DNA from 2 places in the Paeniglutamicibacter sulfureus genome. Region 1 is predicted to be linked to the other one. Evidence: predicted binding sites of a transcription regulator. Region 1 holds the regulator's gene; the other holds the start of a gene.
The links. The regulator LexA, encoded in region 1, represses DNA repair genes until DNA is damaged. The targets are predictions, from matches to a motif close to TCGAACANNTGTTCGA.
Positions count from the first base shown of each region.

Region 2: xsc (sulfoacetaldehyde acetyltransferase) is a predicted target of LexA. The motif match lies at 6,413-6,428, and genes of this name have one in related genera.

Region 1 is NZ_BAAAWO010000001.1:4,511,292-4,521,073, forward strand. It holds gene ABD687_RS20375 (class I SAM-dependent methyltransferase) at 1-269, opposite strand, end outside; gene hflX (GTPase HflX) at 843-2,414, shown strand; gene ABD687_RS20385 (ATP-dependent DNA helicase) at 2,407-4,413, shown strand; gene lexA (transcriptional repressor LexA) at 4,531-5,250, opposite strand; gene ABD687_RS20395 (LysM peptidoglycan-binding domain-containing protein) at 5,539-5,925, shown strand; gene ABD687_RS20400 (histidinol-phosphate transaminase) at 6,038-7,159, shown strand; gene hisB (imidazoleglycerol-phosphate dehydratase HisB) at 7,273-7,893, shown strand; gene hisH (imidazole glycerol phosphate synthase subunit HisH) at 7,894-8,529, shown strand; gene ABD687_RS20415 (hypothetical protein) at 8,533-8,682, shown strand; gene priA (bifunctional 1-(5-phosphoribosyl)-5-((5-phosphoribosylamino)methylideneamino)imidazole-4-carboxamide isomerase/phosphoribosylanthranilate isomerase PriA) at 8,776-9,519, shown strand; gene ABD687_RS20425 (SseB family protein) at 9,735-9,782, shown strand, end outside.
Region 2 is NZ_BAAAWO010000001.1:3,467,971-3,477,752, forward strand. It holds gene ABD687_RS15795 (APC family permease) at 1-1,357, shown strand, start outside; gene ABD687_RS15800 (YeiH family protein) at 1,484-2,590, shown strand; gene ABD687_RS15805 (cobaltochelatase CobT-related protein) at 2,716-4,434, opposite strand; gene ABD687_RS15810 (AAA family ATPase) at 4,451-5,437, opposite strand; gene ABD687_RS15815 (IclR family transcriptional regulator) at 5,443-6,282, opposite strand; gene xsc (sulfoacetaldehyde acetyltransferase) at 6,474-8,279, shown strand; gene ABD687_RS15825 (NAD(P)/FAD-dependent oxidoreductase) at 8,474-9,782, shown strand, end outside.

The sequences.
Region 1 (9,782 bases):
TCAACCCCGTACACCGTCGCCTCCGGGGAGGCCATGGCCATCGAGAGCGCAATGGGTCCCCAGCCGCAGCCGATGTCCAGGAGGTTTCCGCTGACCGAGGGATCGGGAACGCCGTCCAGGAGAATGGCGGTTCCCTTGTCGATCCTGTCCGGGCTGAAGATGCCGCCGGAGGTTTGCACCTTGTGCACGGCGCCGCGCAACTCGACGCTGATGTGGCGCCGCTTCTCTGGGGTGGAAGGCTGGGCGCTGAAATAATGTTCCGGGCTCATCTTGGCAGGTTAACCGCCCGGGGGCGGCAAACCCAAACCCGTGGCACGAATTCGGGCGCTGGAAGTGTGTGAGATGCCTCAATGCGCCAAGCCGGGGCAAGTGATAGAGTTTTCCCTATGACTTTCCTGTAAGACGCATCAAGCACACCATCGACCCCGGGTCCTTCCCCCACTGGAGCTGCAGGCTCATTGGCTGGAAGGCGGCCCACTGAGGGCGATTGGCTGTCGCGCCGAAAAGTCATTCCGCCGAGGCGAACCTTCGAAACCATAACGTTTCCAAGATCAGGTTCGCGCGAGGGCGCATCACTTTTCGCGATCGACATGGCCCGCGCCGCGTATGCAGGCGCCGGCCCCACGCAATCGCCATTCCCAGCACGAGCGAGACTCCGACTCGATCGTGCCACTGACACTGACACCAAATTCGGCGCTTGCCGACCCGCGCGCGGCATCCAGCCCAAGGAGCAAACCATGCATCCATTCACCGAACCCGGACATCCAAGCAACCAATCCACGCACAACGCCGCTTCTGTGGGTGCGGGGCACTATTCTGGAATACAGCAAACTAAGGGGAACATGACCAATCCACAAACTTCCGGCCCGCAGGACAACGAGATGGACGAGGCCAAGCTCCAAGCCGCCATCGAACGGATCCTCGCCAGCGACAAGGCCGCGGCCAGCAAGAGCAGCCACTTCGGCGCACCCGAAGACGAGGGCGTGCTTTCCGGACGGGCCCAGGCCCTGAGCAAGTTCACCGGCGAGCATTCCTCCTCCGACGGCGACCAGCAGGAGTTGGCCGAACGCCGAGCCCTGAGGCGCGGCGCCAGCCTTTCAACCGAACTCGAGGACGTCACCGAGGTCGAATACCGCCAGCTGCGCCTCGAGCGCGTCGTGCTGGCCGGCATTTGGAACGAGGGGACCGCCCAGGATGCGGAAAACTCGCTGCGCGAGTTGGCGGCACTGGCCGAGACCGCGGGTTCGGAAGTGCTCGACGGAATGGTGCAGCGCCGTGCAAAGCCGGATCCCGGCACGTACCTGGGATCGGGCAAGGCCTTGGAATTGCGCGAAATCGTGGCGGCCACCGGTGCCGACACCGTCATCATCGACACCGAACTCGCCCCGTCGCAGCGCCGCGCCCTGGAAGACGTCGTCAAGGTCAAAGTCATTGACCGCACCGCCTTGATCCTGGACATCTTTGCCCAGCATGCCAAAAGCCACGAGGGCCGCGCCCAGGTCGAACTCGCCCAGCTCGAATACCTCCTGCCGCGCCTGCGCGGCTGGGGCGACTCGATGTCCCGCCAGGCCGGTGGCCGCGTGGGTGCTGCAGGCGGCGGCATCGGATCCCGCGGCCCGGGTGAAACCAAGATCGAACTGGACCGCCGGCGCATTCGCGACCGCATGGCAAAGCTCCGCAAGGAGATCAAGGGAATGCTGCCGGCCCGCGAGTCCAAGCGCGCGAACCGCAAGCGCAATGCGGTGCCGTCGGTGGCCATTGCCGGGTACACCAACGCCGGCAAGTCCTCGTTGCTCAACCGGCTCACAGATGCCGGGGCACTGGTCGAAAACGCCCTGTTCGCAACGCTGGATCCCACGGTCCGCCAGGCCGAAACCAGCGACGGGCTGACCTATACGCTCGCTGACACCGTCGGCTTCGTGAAGTCACTGCCCACCCAGCTGATCGAGGCCTTCCGCTCCACCTTGGAGGAAGTGGCCGACGCCGATTTGATCCTGCACGTTGTGGATGCGTCGCACCCGGACCCGGAAGGCCAGATCCAAGCCGTGCGCGAGGTGCTCAACGACGTCGACGCGCGCAACATCCCGGAGATCATTGTCCTGAACAAGGCGGATGTCGCCGACCCGTTCGTGGTCGAGCGCCTGCGCCAGCGCGAGCCGAACCACGTCATCGTCTCGGCGCGCACCGGCGAAGGCATCGACGAATTGCAGGCCCGGATCAGCGCCGCAATCCCGAGGCCCAATGTCCAACTAGAATTGATGATTCCCTATGATCGAGGCGACGTGGTCAACAAGCTCCACGGCGCCGAGGCCGAGATCCTGGCCGTCGAACACACCGAAACGGGAACCCGCATGATGGTCAAGGTCCGCGAAAGCATGGCCGCAGAAGTGGAGCAATTTAGTATTCATGGCTGAGGAATCAGAGGTCATCGCCCTGTTGGACGAAGCAGTGTCCAGCATGGGCGGGCAAAGCCGTCCGGGCCAGCACGAGATGACACGCCAGGTCGTGCGCGCCATGGAAACCGGTGAACACCTGCTGGTGCAGGCAGGAACCGGAACCGGCAAGTCCATGGCCTATCTGGTTCCGGCGCTGGCGCACGCGCTGGGATCCGAAAAACCTGTGGTGATTTCCACCGCAACCCTCGCGCTGCAGGCGCAGATCGTCGGGCGCGATGTGCCGCGCCTGTTGTCGTCCCTGAAAGACAAACTGCCACGCGAGATGGAAGTGGCCCTGGTCAAGGGCCGCTCCAACTACGTGTGCCAGTACAAACTCAGCGGCGGATACCCGGACGACGACGAGGGCGCCCTGTTTTCCATGGAATCCGGCACCCCCGTTCTCGGTGGTTCCTCCGAGGGCCCCGGCTCTGCCCTGGGCCAGGAAGTGGTGCGCCTGCGGCAGTGGGCCGAACGAACCGACAGCGGTGACCGCGACGACCTGACCCCGGGAGTCAGCGACAAGGCCTGGCGCCAGGTTTCGGTCAGCGCGATGGACTGCCTGGGCGCGCAAAAGTGCCCCATGGCCGCCGAATGTTTCAGCGAACTGGCACGCGCCCGAGCGGCCGACGCCGACGTGGTGATCACCAACCACGCCATGCTGGCCGTCTCGGCCTTCGAAGGCCTGGCCGTGCTGCCGGACTTCGACACCGTCATCATTGACGAGGCCCACGAGCTGCAGGACCGGGTGACCAGCTCGGTGACGCGGCCGCTGTCGGTCAACATGGTCCAGACCGCCGCTTCGGCTGCCCGCAAGCACTGCTCGGTGAGCGTGGACGCGCTGAACCAGGGCGCCAAGGCCCTGCAGCGTGCGCTGGAGGGAGTGCCCACCGGGCTCATGGCCCGCGGCCTGAACGAGGACCAGGAAGCCGCGATCAACCAGATCGCCGAAGCCGCACGCGTGGTGCTCTCCGACTCCAAGCCCGAGGCCAACGCCCCTGCGGACGGGGGACGCCAGATGGCCCGTTCCCAGGTCATGTACCTGGTGGAGCAATGCACCAAGATGCTTGAAATGACCGAGGAGCGCGAGGTGATCTGGGCCTCTCGGCCCGGCCACTTCAGCCCCGGGGAGGGCTATGTCCAACCGGACGAGTCAAGCCAGCCGACCTTGATGGTTGCACCGCTCTCGGTGGCGGGAAAACTCAGGGAAGGTCTCTTCGACGGCCGGACCGTCATCCTCACGAGCGCAACCCTGGCCATCGGTGCGGCGTTTGAACCGGTGGCAGGATCCCTGGGGCTCGTGGGGGACGGGGCGCCGACCTGGAACGGCGTCGACGTCGGCAGTCCCTTCGACTATCCCAAGCAGGGCATCCTCTACGTTGCCAAACACCTGGCCAAGCCCGGGCGCCAAATGTCCCAGGAGACGCTTGCAGAGATCGAGGATCTCATCAAGGCCTCCAACGGCGGGGCGCTGGCGCTGTTTACCTCCCGCCGCGCGGCCGAGGACGCTGCGGAGATCCTGCGCGCACGCCTGGACATTCCCATCCTGTGCCAGGGCGAGTCCAGCATGAAGGCGCTGGTCGACCAGTTCTCGGCGGAGCCCGATACCTGCCTCTTTGGGACGATGACGCTGTGGCAGGGCGTCGATGTGCCGGGAAACGCCTGCCGATTGGTCATCATCGACAAGATCCCGTTCCCGCGCCCGGATGATCCGCTCTCCTCGGCACGCAGCCGCGATGTCGCCAAGCACGGCGGAAACGGTTTCATGGCCGTGGCCGCAAGCCATGCGGCGGTGCGTCTGGCACAGGGTGCGGGCCGCCTGATCCGCTCGGTCAACGACAAGGGCGTGGTCGCGGTGCTCGACTCGCGCCTGGCCACCGAACGCTACGGAACGTTCCTGCGGGCTTCCCTGCCACCGCTGTGGGCAACACCGAACAAGGCCACCGTCATTTCCGCGCTCGAAAGGCTCAGCGAGGGCTGAGCACGTTGCCTTGCAGGCATCCCGGTCGCGGGAGATGTGCAGGGTGCGCAAACAACAGCGAGGGCCGATCCGATGATCGGCCCTCGCTGTGTTGCGGGATGAGTTGTGGCTGCGGACCTAGACGGAGCGCATGACCGATACGACCTTGCCCATGACGGTTGCGGCGTCACCAAGGATCGGTTCGTATCGGGAGTTCTGCGGCAAAAGCCAGGTGTGGCCATCGCGCTGGCGGAAGGTCTTCACCGTGGCTTCGTCCTCGAGCAACGCGGCGACGATGTCGCCGTTGTTCGCCGTCGGCTGGCGCCTCACGACAACCCAGTCGCCGTCGCAGATGGCGGCATCGATCATGGAGTCGCCGCTGACCTTGAGCATGAAGAGCTCGCCATGCCCCACCAGCTGGCGCGGCAAGGCGAAAACGTCCTCGATCGCCTGGTCGGCCAGGATCGGTCCGCCGGCGGCAATGCGCCCCACCAGGGGGACCATGGCGGTGTCCGCGGAGGTTGTCAGTTCCGAGACGTTCATGCCGTTGGCTGCCCTGAGATCCGACTGGCCCTCCACCACCTCGAGCTTGGCCTCGCTCTTGAGCTGCAACGGCAGCAGGATCTCCATGGCGCGCGGGCGGCGCGGATCGCGCCTGATGTAGCCAAGTTTCTCGAGCTGGCTGAGCTGGTGGGTCACGCTCGAGAGGCTGGCAAGTCCCACGGCGTCCCCGATTTCACGCATCGACGGCGGGTAGCCGTTGCTGCTCACGGAGCGCTGGATGGTCTCCAGGACCTTCTTCTGGCGAATGGTCAGGCTCTTCGCGTCGCGTCGAGGGGTTCGTTGTTCGGTCGTCATTGTCAATGCCTCATCCCGATCGTCGCCGGTTGCCCGCGCGTGCCGCAAATTGTCGGTGTGGGTTGATGTAGTAAATACATCGCTTCACAACCAACATCCTAGTAGACAAAGTCACTGCTTTCAAAGATTTGTTCGAACAGATCTGGACACGTGTCGTCGAAAAGTGCTAGAAATAAGATACGCACTACGAACACATGTTCGAAAGATGCGTTCGAATAATCGTCACGTGTTCGACTAGGCGCCCCAGGGTCCCAGCCGGCCACGTGAATTCAGAGGAAAGGCAAAGACATGGCAAACACTGCTTTCTCGGCCCCGCTCCACCTTGTAACATCCGACGACTACTTGCCCGAATCCCAGCCAACGCTGGCACCCCTGCGGCTCACTCGTCGCGGAAAGTTCGTGCTGATCGGACTTCCCATCTTCGTGGTGAGTGCCGCAGCACTGATGCTCCTGGGCCTGTTCCTTTCCCCGGCCAACGCATCGGCGGAAGTGCCGCTGGGCGTTGACGCGGTCAGCGTCACCGTCATCGAAGGGGATACGCTGTGGGGGATTGCCCGCGAGTTCGCTCCGCAGCTCGAGCCCCGCGATGCGGTTCAACAGATCGGCGACCTCAACAACCTCAACAGCTCGGTGCTGCACCCCGGTGCCGAACTCTTCGTTCCCACCGGAAGCTAGCCCCCGCACCGGCGCTCCCGCGGGCGCCGATACAAGGCATTGCGAACCGATTATTACCCTCTGCACCGGCGAAGATTCTTGGCCCCACCTGCCACCGCCGTAGACTTGGCCCGTGAATGAACGGCTAAATCGCCTGGCAAATCTGCCCCTGCGAGAAAATCTTCAAGGTCTCGAACCCTACGGTGCTCCCCAAATTGACGTACCGATTCAGTTGAACGTCAATGAAAACACCCACCCGCTACCCGCGGAAGTGCATCGCGCCATTGTCGAAGAAGTCTCCGCGGCCGCCGTGGGATTGAACCGTTATCCCGACCGTGAATTCACCGAATTGCGTGAACGTCTTGCCGCGTTCCTGGGCCACGGGCTCGAAGCGGACAACATCTGGGCAGCCAACGGATCCAACGAAGTGCTCCAGCAAATCCTGCAGGCCTTCGGCGGGCCGGGCCGCACCGTCCTGAGTTTCCCTCCCACCTACTCCATGTATCCGCTGCTGGCAGCAGGGACCGACACCACCTACGTTGCGGGAATCCGTTCCGAGGACTATGGACTTTCGGCGGAGGATGCGGCGGCACAGGTTCGTGAGGCCGCGCCGAACATTGTCATCCTGTGTTCGCCCAACAATCCCACCGGTACCGCGTTGGGACTCGACGTCGTCGAAGCCGTCTACGAAGCCGGCCGGGCCAGCAACGCCATCGTGATCGTTGACGAGGCCTACGCGGAGTTTGCCCACACCGGGACGCCTTCGGCGTTGTCCCTGCTGCCCGATCGCGAGCGGCTCATTGTCTCGCGCACCATGTCCAAGGCCTTCGCCTTGGCCGGAGCACGCCTCGGCTACCTTGCCGCGGCCCCGGAGGTCACCGACGCGATCCGCCTGGTGCGCCTGCCGTACCACCTTTCGGCGGTCACCCAGGCGACCGCGAATGCGGCGTTGAAGCACTCCGACATCCTGCTGGCCAACGTCGAGGCCATCAAGGTCCAGCGGGACCGGATCGTCAACGAGCTCACGCGCATGGGGCTGCGCCCTGCCTCCAGCGATTCGAACTTCGTGTTCTTCGGGGGAGTCAAGGACACCAAGGCCATCTGGGAGGGCCTGCTGGAGGCCGGAGTGATCATCAGGGATGTCGGGATTCCCGGCCACCTTCGGGTCACCGCGGGCACCGAGGACGAAACCACCGCATTCCTTGTCCGTCTCGAGGAACTGCTCGATCAGGGTCCTCACACGCACTCACGCTAAACTTGGTGGGGTGGCGCTGGACGCGGCGGGCGAATTTCACGAAATGCCCGGTCGCGCACGAGCCAGCCGCCGCACCACATCCTCGTCTCAACGCCTGATCTAAAGGAATGTGCATGTCTGCCGAAAAACTCACGGGTCGTCGCGCTCGCCTCGAACGCATCACCAGCGAGTCCTCCGTCTTTGTCGAACTTGATCTGGACGGCACCGGCCGCTCGGAAATCAGCACCGGCGTCCCGTTCTACGACCACATGCTGACCGCGCTTTCGAAGCATTCGCTGATCGACCTGACGGTGCGCGCCACCGGAGACATCCACATCGACGTGCACCACACCGTCGAAGACACCGCCATCACCATTGGCGAGGTGCTGCGCACCGCCCTGGGAAACAAGGCGGGCATCACCCGCTTCGGCACCGCCTATGCCCCGCTGGACGAGGCCCTGGCACGCGCCGTTGTCGACATCTCCGGGCGCCCCTACCTGGTCCACGGCGGCGAGCCCGCAGGCCAGGAATACCACCTGATCGGCGGCCACTTCACGGGGTCGATGACCCGGCACGTCTTCGAGGCGCTGACCTTCCACGCCCAGATCTGTGCCCACATCGAGGTGCTTTCCGGACGCGACCCGCACCACATCGTCGAGGCCCAGTTCAAGGCATTTGCCCGTGCCCTGCGCGAAGCCGTGCAACCCGATGCCCGCATCGGCGACGCCATCCCGTCCACGAAGGGTGCGCTGTAGATGGCGGCCAAGACAGTCACCGTCCTTGACTACGGTTCCGGCAACGTCCGCTCGGCCGTCAGGGCCCTTGAGGCAGCCGGCGCCGAGGTCAAGCTCTCGGCCAAGCCCGAGGACATCCTGGAATGCGACGGGCTCTTTGTTCCCGGCGTCGGTGCCTTTGCCGCCGTCATGCAGGCACTGAAGGATGTCGGTGCCATCCGCTGGATCGGACGCCGCATCGCCGGCGGTCGCCCGGTGCTCGGCGTCTGCGTCGGACACCAGGTCTTCTTTGACGAGGGCGTGGAACACGGGATCCGCACCCCGGGACTGGCCGAATGGCCCGGCACCGTGGAGCTGCTCAAGGCCCCGGTCGTCCCGCACATGGGATGGAACACCGTTACCCCGCCGGCCGGAAGCAAGCTCTTTGCCGGTATCGAGGACGAGCGCTTCTACTTCGTGCACTCCTACGCGGTGCAGGAATGGAACTTCGACGTCGCCCAGCCCAAGATGGTCCCGCCGCAGGTCACCTGGGCCGAACACGGCGTTCCCTTCATTGCCGGGATCGAGAACGGGCCCCTGTGCGCCCTGCAATTCCACCCGGAGAAGTCCGGCGAGGCCGGGGCCAAATTGCTGCGCAACTGGTTGGGGACCCTCTAGACCATGTGGTCCATCATCCTCATGGCGGTCGCCGGCCTGCTGGCCGGCGGAGCGCTCTCGCTGCGCCAGCAACGCGCCCATATCTCCTGGATCATCGCCGCCTGGGTGCTGGCCGGGATGGCGCTCTTCGCAGCCTACGCCCTGACGCTTTAACCGGCACCCCCCACCGGCCGGCACGATCGTTGCCGGACCCGCCTCGCATCACCCGGCCCCAATGCGCCGGCCCGGAAAAACCAAGGAATGATCATGACCGAGAACCAAAACAACATCCTGGAATTGTTGCCCGCCGTGGACGTGGCCGACGGCCAGGCCGTGCGCCTGGTCCAGGGCGAGGCCGGATCCGAAACCGGATACGGCGACCCGCTTGAGGCAGCACTTGCGTGGCAGAACGCAGGAGCCGAATGGGTGCACCTGGTGGACCTGGACGCTGCCTTCGGCCGCGGCCACAACACCGAGATCCTGGGCCGCATTGCCAAGGAACTGACCATCAAGGTCGAGCTCTCCGGCGGCATCCGCGACGACGAGTCCCTCGACCGCGCCCTGGAATTCGGCGCCACCCGTGTCAATCTGGGCACCGCCGCCCTGGAAAACCCGGAGTGGACCGCACGGGCCATCGCCCGCCACGGCGACAAGATCGCCGTGGGCCTGGACGTGCGCGGAACCACGCTGTCCGGCCGCGGCTGGACCAAGGAGGGCGGGGACATCTGGGAGGTCCTGGCCCGCCTGGAAGATGCCGGATGCGCCCGCTACGTGGTCACCGACGTGACCAAGGACGGAACGCTGCGCGGACCCAACGTCGAACTGCTCGCCGAAATGTGCAAGCGCACCGACAAGCCGGTCATCGCCTCCGGCGGCATCTCCAGCCTTGAGGACCTGCGCGTTTTGCGCGAACTGGTCCCCAACGGCGTTGAAGGCGCGATCGTGGGCAAGGCGCTGTACGCCGGCAAGTTCACCATGGCCGAAGCACTGGACGTGGCAGGCCGCCGCTAGGATCCAGCGGCCGCCGCTTTCGGGCGGCAACAGGCATCGATCGGATGGGGGCACTGCCGCGTTGCGGCGCTGCCCCCATCCGTGTCTCCGAGCGAGCTTCACCACACCGCCGGGGCGCCGGCACCCAACGAATCGGCCCGGCACATGGGCGCCCGGGCCACAGGCACCGAATCCCGCGATCCACCCCTGACGTGGGCGCAAGATAGCATGTGCATATGAGCACGAATTCTCCTTCTTCCCCCGCCGGACAAGGCGCACAGCGC
Region 2 (9,782 bases), 1.0 Mb from region 1:
CTCCGGCTTCCTGATCGGTGGCGCACTGATGGTGCTCATTGCCGTCAGCTACGGGTTCCTGATCAAGTCATTTCCCGTCTCCGGCGGCGAGTTGGCCTTCGCCCTGGTCGGCTTCGGACGGACCCACGCCTTCTTCTGCGGCTGGTTCCTGACCCTTGGCTACACCTGCATCGTGGCCCTTAACGCCTCGGCGCTGGCCCTGCTCTTCCGCAAGCTCATGCCGGACGTGGTCCAACAGGGATACCTATACACCGTGGCAGGTTTCGACGTGTACATCGTCGAGGTGCTCATCTCCATGGTCGCCCTGGCGGTTTTCGCCTACCTCAACATCCGCGGCACCGCCCTCTCCGGCCGCATCCAGTTCATCGCCTGCGTCATCATGCTCGTCGCCGTGGCCTGCATCCTGGTGGCGGTCATCGCCAGCCCGCAGGTCCTCTTCTCCAACGCGCTTCCGGCCTTTCCGGAGGGCGTGAACCCGGTCGCCGCGATCGCCGCGATTGTCGCCATCGCACCCTGGGCCTTCATCGGTTTCGACAACGTGCCGCAGGCGGCAGAGGAATTCGATTTCCCGCCGGCCAAGGCCATGAAGCTGATCGTGCTGGCACTTCTGGCCGCAGCCCTGCTCTACGCGGCCATGATCGCCGCCGTCGCCATGGCCGCCCCGTGGGAGGCCCTCGTTGCCGGCGACTCGGCCTGGGGCACCGCGGACGCATTGACCGGCGTGCTGGGCGGATCCGGCCTGCTGCTGCTGACCATCGGCATCACCATGGGAGTGAGCACCGGCCTGAACGGCTTCTACGTCTCGGCCAGCCGCATCCTGCTGGGCATGGGCCGGGCGCAGATGGTCCCGAAGATGTTCGCCCGCCTGCACCCCAAGTACAAGACCCCATACGTCGGCGTCATCTTCGTCGGGGCCGTCTGCCTGATCAGCCCGTGGTTCGGCCGCGCGGCACTGACCTGGGTCGTTGACATGTCCGCGGTGGGCGTGACGGTTGCCTACCTCTACACCTGCCTGTGCGCGTTCAAGATCTTCCGCCCGACCAACTCCATCGAGTGCCCCGGAGACCTCGAGGGCACCCGCTCCACCTCCAAGAAGGTGCTCAGCGCGCTGGGCGCCGTGACGGCCCTGGTCTTCATGGGGCTGCTGCTGATCCCGGGTTCCCCGGGCGTGCTGGGCAAGGAATCCATGACGGCGCTGGTCGTCTGGACCTTGCTGGGCGTCGTATTCTTCCTGATGCGCCGTAGGCACAACAAGACCCTGACCGACGAACAGGTCGACATCCTGGTCCTGGGTGCCCCGCGCCCGGAAGGCACCAAACTGAAGTCCGGCACCCCGGCCGTGACGCCCGGAGCCTGATTAGCAGGCAGAATTGTCAACGTACCCACCACATTGATCGTGGTGCGTCCGCAGCCCCCGACGGGAGAATCCCCTGGTGCGTGCGGCCGCACCACGCCAATGTCATTCTTCGAAGGAGCCACCTTCATGGTGCATCAAACACATGAGCCGGCAGTGCGGCCTCCGACCGGGGGCGGCGCACCGACGCCCGTCGCTCCCGTGAGACCTACCCGGCGGGCCCGCGCGCGCGCCTGGGTCACCGGGCATTGGGCCGGGCTGGCGGTCTGCGCCGTGGTGGTCCCGCTGTCCTTCCTGGTCCACCTGCTCGTCCCCTCGATCCCGGTCATGACCACGGCCGTGGTGCTGGGCATCCTGTCCGCAAACCTCCCGGGGACGGGCCGGCTGGTGGAAGGGCCCTGGCAGAGGGGGCTGGGCTTCGCGGGGAAGAAACTCATGCGGGCCGGCATTGTGCTGCTGGGCCTGAAACTGAGCATCGTCGATGTGCTTGAGCTGGGTTGGGCGACCTTCGGGGTGGTGGTGCTGGTCGTGTTGCTGGCTTTCGGCGGCACCTACCTGCTGGGCAAGGCGTTCCGCTTGCCGGGAGACCAGCCGCTGTTGATCGCCACCGGCTTCTCCATCTGCGGTGCCTCCGCCATCGGTGCGATGAGCGCGGTGCGCAGGTCAAAGGACGAGGACACCGTAATCCCCGTGGCGCTGGTGACTTTGTGCGGCACCCTGGCCATTGCCGTGCTGCCGCTGCTGATGCGTCCGCTGGGGTTGGGCCCGGAGGCCTTCGGCCAGTGGGTCGGCGCCTCGGTCCACGACGTCGGCCAGGTCGTTGCCACCGCGCAGACCGCCGGGGCATCCGCGCTGGCCATTGCCATCGTCATCAAGCTCACCCGAGTGCTGACCCTGGCCCCGATGGTAGCCGCAGCCGGCATCATCAGCCGGCGCAACGGCCGGGCCGGTGACGGTGAAAAAGGCCTGAAGCTTCCGCCGATTGTTCCGGGATTCATCATTGGATTCGTGGTGCTGGTGGCGGTGCGCTCGATCTTCAACGTACCCACCGAGGTCCTGGAGGCCGTGACGATCGTGCAGGACGTGGTGTTGGCCGCCGCGCTCTTCGGACTGGGTTCGGCCGTGCGGATCCGCCAGCTTTTCGCCTCGAAGGGGGCCTCGATCCTGATGGCCATGTGTTCCTGGGCATTGATTGCCGGACTTGGCTACGCGGGGGTGCTCCTGCTGCAGATGTAGTACGACGGCGGGAGACAACGCCCGCCACAAGTCGTGAGGGAACGGTGCGGGGCCGAACGAATCTTTCGGCCCCGCACTGTTCCCCTTTTCGCGCTATCTCTTCGCTCGGAGCGGTCCCCCCCCGTTCAGCGCACTGAACGCAACGAGCGCTCCAACAGGCCCAACAGGTCACGCACGGTTTCCGAACCGCCCAGCCGGCCCGCGTCCAGGATGGCGTTGCGCCTGAAATACGGACTCATGTCCAGTCCCAGGCCAAGCCCCAGAATCGTGGTGCCGCCGGCCGCCTCGGCCTCGCGCAGCACATTGGCGAGGTCGTGCTGCAGGTAGTTCTCGTCGTTGGCGTTTGCCGTGGCGCCGTCCGCGGGGCTGCCGTCGGAGAGCACCACCAGGATCTTGCGTTCCTCGTCCCGCTGCCCGAGCCGGCCCAAGGCCCAGCGCACGGCCTCCCCGTCGATTCCCTCGCGGTAGAGCGTCGGCTTGAGCATCGCTGCAAGCCCCAGGCGCCCGGTGCGCCACGAGGTCGCCGCATCCTTGAAAACCACGTGGCTCAGTTCGTTCAGCCGCCCCGGATTCGGCGGGGTGCCTGCGCGGCGCCAGTCCTTCAGCGCCCGGCCGCCGTTCCAAGTGCCGGTGGTGTAGCCCAGCACCTCGCAGGGCACCTCGATGCGTTCCAGTGCCCGAGCCAGCACGTCAAGGAATGCCGCGAGTCCTTCCGCATGCTCCTTCATGGAGCCGGAACAGTCCACCAGGAATGTGAGGGTCGCGGCCGCGGAAGGTTCGAAGCGCTCGGTCTTGAACAGCCGGCGCTCGGTGGGCGAGGCCACCAATTGGCCCAGCCGGGTTCCGTCGAGCAGGCCCTCCTCCGTGCCCGAATCGTAGTCCGAGCGCCCGGGAACGCAGAGCAGCGACTGCAGGGACTTGGCCAGCAGCTGCACGTTCACCGCCTCGGTGTGCACCCGGGCGGCGATGCGCTCGCGGTAGCTGCGAAGCAGGTCCTCGCGCACCAGTGTGGTGGCCGGGGAGATCTTGTCGTAGGCGCGGGTAAACACGGTGTATCCCTCGGGCGAGGAATCAAGGGCGCCGCTGGTTGCGCTGCCGGATGTCCCGATGGCAGCTGCATCGTGTTCGACATCCACCAGCAGGGAAAACTCCGGCGCCTTGGCTTGCTTTTCCTTGGCGCCCTTGCGGGCAGGTGCCGGGGATTCCAGGGCGCTGACGGCCTCCGCGACAAGTTCGGCGACCAGCAGCGCATGCTGGGCGAACTCGGCCTGGTCGTGCTTGTACCGGCGAAGGCCCGGGAGCAACGGGCCGAGCGTCGAAGACAGGTTCGCTCGGGTCGCCTCGATCATGTCCTCGGATTCAAGGACCACCGGCTCCGAGCTGATCCGCGAGCGGGCCACCTGGAAGATCGTGTAGAGGAGCATGCCCAGGGCGGTTTCGGTCAGCCCGGAGGCGATGTATTCCTTGGACCATGCGACGTGCCGGGCCCGGAGATTCTCGATGACCCCTGGCAGGGTCGCCAGGGATTCGCAGCGGAATTGTTCCAGCACTTCAAAGACCAGCCTGGCACTGGGGGAGTGCGGGAGCAGGGCCAGATGCGCGGCGGTGTCCGAATGCAGCACGCGCAGGGCCATCCCATCGGCGGCACCGCGAAACGACGTGAAGCCGGCCCCTGCCGCCGGCGGATAGAGGTGCGGGGCATTGAACGGAAGCACGACGGTGCCGCGGTATGGGCGGGAACCGAGCAGTTCGAGCCGCGGATCGGCGCCGAGGGCGCGCAGGGACGCTCCGCACAGTTCCCTGATTTCCTGGGCGCGGCGCGCGGGGGCCTGGGCTGCACTCATGGCGTGCCCGGCTTCCCTAGGCCCCGACGGGAACGAGTGCGTAGGACTCGTCGAGTTCGGTGGCCATGGCACGCTGGTAGTACTCGGACACGATGAAGCGCTCGGCCTCGTCGCACTTGTTGACGAAGGAGAGCCTGAAGGCCAGTGCCGGATCGCGGAAGATGGAAACGTTCTGGGCCCAGGTGATCACCGTGCGTGGTGACATCAGGGTGGAGATGTCCCCGGCGGCGAAGCCGTCGCGGGTGAGGTTCGCAACGTCCACCATGGACCGAACCAGCTCCAGTCCGGCAGGGGTTCGTGCCAGCTCGGGAACACGGGAGGCAACGATCCGGACCTCTTCGTCCACCGGAAGGTAGTCGAGGGCGGCAACGATGTTCCACCGGTCCAGCTGGGCGTGGTTCAGCCGCTGCACCCCGTGGTAGAGGCCGTTGAGGTTTCCGAGTCCAACGGTGTTCGCCGTGGCAAAGAGCCGAAAGTGCGGGTGGGGGCGGATCACGCGGTTCTGGTCGGGTAGCGTGAATCCGCCGTCGCGTTCCAGCAGCCGCTGGACCACGAACATGACATCGGGCCGCCCCGCATCGTATTCGTCGAAGACCAGGGCCATGGGCTGGACCATGGCCCAGGGAACCACGCCTTCCTGGAACTTGGTGGCCGGCTGGCCGTCCTGGATCACCACGGTGTCCTTGCCGACCAGGTCGAGCCGGCTGATGTGCCCATCGAGGTTCACCCTCATGAGGGGCCAATTCAGCCGCGCCGCAACCTGCTCGATGTGCGTGGATTTTCCCGTGCCGTGCAAACCCTGGATCATGACCCGGCTGTTGTGGGTGAATCCGGCGAGGATGGCCACGGTGACATCCGGGTTGAACCGGTAGGCAGGGTCGATGGCCGGGACGTGGTCCGAGGTTTCGGTGAACTTGGGGGCCCGCAGGTCGCTGTCGATGCCGAAGGTCTCGCGGACGGAGACCAATTCCTGCTGCGCGAGGGGGGTGGCTTCCGGGTTCATTTCCCTCACCATCCCGCCGCGATGGGTTCGGACTCCGGGGAACCCAGGTCCGCGTGGTCTTCGATGCGCGAGATGCTCTCGGCCGCTCGGCGAAGTGCGGGCAGCAACTTGAGCAGGTCCTCCGAGCTCTTGCGCATCATGGGGGCCTGCACCGCGATGCAGAGGTTCGAGCGCCCGGCCGGATTGGGAACCAGCACCGCCAGGCAAACCAGCCCGTCCAGGTATTCCTGGCGGTCCTCGGCGTATCCGTCGATCCGGATCCGGGCCAGTTCGGCCTCGATTTCCGCTTTGTCGGTGAGCGTGTGGGCCGTGAAGCGTTGCAGGGGTCCCGTGGCCAGGACGCGTTCGCGCTGGGTGGGCCCGAACTGGGCAAGGATCAGCTTTCCGCTGGCCGAGCAATGCACCGGCACCCGGGATCCGGGGCCCAGGTGCACGCGCAAGGGCTCGTTGGTCTCGACGCGGTCGAGGTAGATGACCTCGTTGCCGGACAGGGCGGTGATGTTGCAGCTCTCGCCGATCTCATCGACCAGGCCCCGCAGGATGGCGTGCCGCGTGCCGTGCCGGGTGTCATTGAGCAGCACGTCCTCGGCCATGCGGCGCATGCGCGAGCCGGTGCCGTAATGCCTGCCGTCGGACTGCCGGGTCAGCAGGTTGGCGCCTTCGAGTTGTTGCAGCATGCGGTGCAGCGTGGGCTTCGGAAGTCCCGTTTGGTCCACCAGCGACTGCAAGGTGAAGAGCTGGTCGCGCGTGGTGATCAACTCCAGCAGCGCGAACAGGCGCAGGGCCGGTGTTTCTCCCTGGACAGCGCCCGCGGGCCCGAGCTCCGGTTCCGTGAGATTTTCCATGATCGATCCAATCTGCCGATGAACGAAGTTTCAATAAATCGTATCAGGACGAAGAATAAATGGAATAGGGGCTTGACTGATGTGACGGGAGTCGCATAGCTTTGTCATCAATCCCGTTTTTGGGAGCAGTTCGAATCATTTTTTGAGACTTTTCGCGATTGCGAGGTCTTGATCCCCGAAGGAGACTTGTAATGACTGAAAAGGCCACATCCCGCGAGGTCGTCCAGGGCGCGCAGAAGATGACGTCGTCGGAAGCCTTCGTTGAGACGCTGGTGTCCAACGACGTCACCGACATCTTCGGCATCATGGGCTCCGCCTTCATGGACGCCATGGATATCTTCGCCCCGGCCGGCATCCGCCTGGTACCCGTCGTGCACGAACAGGGCGCCGCCCACATGGCCGACGGCTACGCACGCGCTTCCGGCCGCCACGGCGTGGTCATCGGGCAGAACGGCCCGGGCATCTCCAACTGCGTCACCGGCATCGCCGCCGCCTACTGGGCACACAGCCCGGTCGTCATCATCACCCCGGAAGCCGGAACCAACACCATCGGCCTGGGCGGCTTCCAGGAGGCCAACCAACTCCCGATGTTCCAGGAATTCACCAAGTACCAGGGCCACGTAACCCACCCGAACCGCATGGCCGAATTCACCGCCCGCTGCTTCGACCGCGCCATGAGCGAAAACGGCCCGACCCAGCTGAACATCCCGCGCGACTACTTCTACGGCGAATCCATCACCGAGATCCCCGCCCCGCGCCGCGTTGACCGCGGTGCAGGTGGCACCAAGTCCCTGGACGAGGCCATCGAGTTGCTCAAGACCGCCAAGAACCCTGTCATCGTTTCCGGCGGCGGCGTGGTCATGGCAGACGGTGTCGAGGAAGCCAAGGCCCTGGCCGAGCGGCTCGGTGCACCGGTGGTCAACAGCTACCAGCACAATGACTCCTTCCCGGCCAGCCATCCGCTGTGGGCCGGCCCGCTGGGTTACCAGGGATCCAAGGCCGGCATGAAGCTGATTTCCCAGGCGGACGTCGTCATCGCCCTGGGCACCCGCCTCGGCCCGTTCGGCACCCTGCCGCAGTACGGCCAGGCCTACTGGCCGACCGAGGCCAAGATCATCCAGATCGACGCGGACCACACCAAGCTCGGTCTGGTGAAGAAGATCGCGGTCGGAATAACCGGCGATGCCAAGGCTGTTGCCATTGAGCTCTCCAAGCGTCTCGAGGGCATCGAACTTGCATCGGATGCGACCAAAGCCGAACGCGCAGCGAACATCAAAGCCGAAAAGGAAGCCTGGGAGCAGGAGCTTTCCGAGTGGACCCACGAGCAGGACGAGTACTCGCTCGACGTGATCGCCGAGGCCGAAGGCGAAGAGGGCAACTGGCTGCACCCGCGCCAGGTGTTGCGCGAACTTGAAAAGGCCATGCCGGAGGACGTCATGATCTCCACCGACATCGGAAACATCAACTCCGTGGCGCACAGCTACCTGCGCTTCGAGAAGCCGCGCAGCTTCTTCGCCCCCATGTCCTTCGGGAACTGCGGCTACGCGCTGCCGACCATGATCGGTGCCAAGGCCGCGGCGCCGCACCGCCCGGCCATCGCCTACGCGGGCGACGGCGCCTGGGCCATGAGCATGGGCGAGGTCCTCACCGCGGTCCGCCACGACCTGCCGGTCACCGCGATCGTCTTCCGCAACCGCCAGTGGGGCGCGGAGAAGAAGAACCAGGTCGAGTTCTACAACCGCCGCTTCATCGCCGGAGAGCTGGACAACGGCGAATCCTTCGCCGAGATGGCCCGCAGCATGGGCGCCGAGGGCATCGTCGTGGACAAGCTGGAAAACGTCGGGGCGGCACTCAAGGAAGCCCTGAACAACCAGATGGTCGACGGCAAGACCACCGTCATCGAGATCATGTGCACCCGCGAACTGGGCGACCCGTTCCGCCGCGACGCGCTCTCCACCCCGGTCCGCCACCTGGAGAAGTACAAGGACTACGTCTAAACCGCAGTTCCATCCGCACGACCCCGTGGCGGGGGAGCACAGCCGGAGGGTGCCCGCACCCTCCGGCGCACTTCCGGCCACCCCCCCCCAGACATTGAACCCAGACATTTAACATCGGCAATTCGGCCGGGCACCACACGCGGACAGCGACGTCCGCCGACGGGTGAGCGGCAAGCAAGAGAGTGGAGCGTGAAATGAGCACAACGAGTCCGGAACATGTGGTCGTCATCGGTGCGGGCATGGTCGGCCTGTCCACCGCCTGGTACCTGCAGGAACGCGGCGTCAAGGTCACCATCCTGGACCGGGACGGCGTGGCCGCGGGTTCCTCCTGGGGCAACGCCGGGTGGCTCACCCCGGCACTGACCCTGCCGCTGAGCGAACCCTCGGTGCTTACCTACGGCCTGAAGACCATGTTCGACCCGGCCTCCCCGCTCTACATCCCGCTCTCCGCCAAGCCTTCGCTGATCCGCTTCCTGCTGGGCTTTGCCCGGCATTGCACCCCGGGCAAGTGGCGCGAGGCCATGGCCGTCTTCAGTGAGATCGGCGCCACCGGGCTGGACGCCTTCGACGAGATCTCAGAGGGCAGCACCATCAGCAGGATCGGGCAGGCGGGCTCCGTCAATGGGACCGGCGTCCCGGCCAACGACGGGGGCACCGCGACGCTGGGGACCGGCGTGGTGGAACCCACCCGCCCGGCCGAGCCCTTCCTGACCGGATTCAAGAACTTCAAGGACCGCGACGGGCTGCTCCACGAATTCGAGGGCATCCGCGCCGCCGGCGGCGAGGTCGAATTCGACCTGATGAGCGCGGCGGAAATCCGTGACATCGAACCGACCCTGGGGGACGGTGTCCAGGCGGGTGTCGCGATCCACCACCAGCGCTTCATCAACCCGCCCAAGTTCATGGACTCGCTGGCCGATTCGGTGATTGCCCGCGGCGGGGAGATCGTCACGGACTTCGAGGTCGCCGACGTGATTGAACACGCCCATGGCGTCGAGGTCGTGGACGCGCAGGGCCGGATCCAGGGTGCCGATGCGGTGGTCATTGCCACCGGCGCCTGGCTGGGCAAGCTCGCGCGGAAGTTCGGCGTCAAGCGCGTGGTCCAGGCCGGGCGCGGCTACTCCTTCACCGTGGTCCCCGAGGTCATGCCGACGCACCCGATCTACTTCCCCGCCCAGCGTGTGGCCTGCACCCCGCTGGGGGACAGGTTCCGGGTGGCCGGGACCATGGAGTTCCGCGACGCCGACCACCCGCTGGAGCCCAAGCGCATCGAGGCCATCGTCGCCGCGGCCTCCCCGCTGTTCACCGGCATCAACTGGGAGGACCGCCAGGAGGAATGGGTCGGATCCCGTCCCTGCACCACCGACGGGCTGCCGCTGATCGGGGCCACCCGATCCTCGCGCGTGCATGTCGCCGGCGGCCACGGCATGTGGGGAGTGGCCCTGGGGCCGCTGACCGGCAAGATGCTTGCCGCCTCGATCACCGGGGAATCGACCCCGGCCA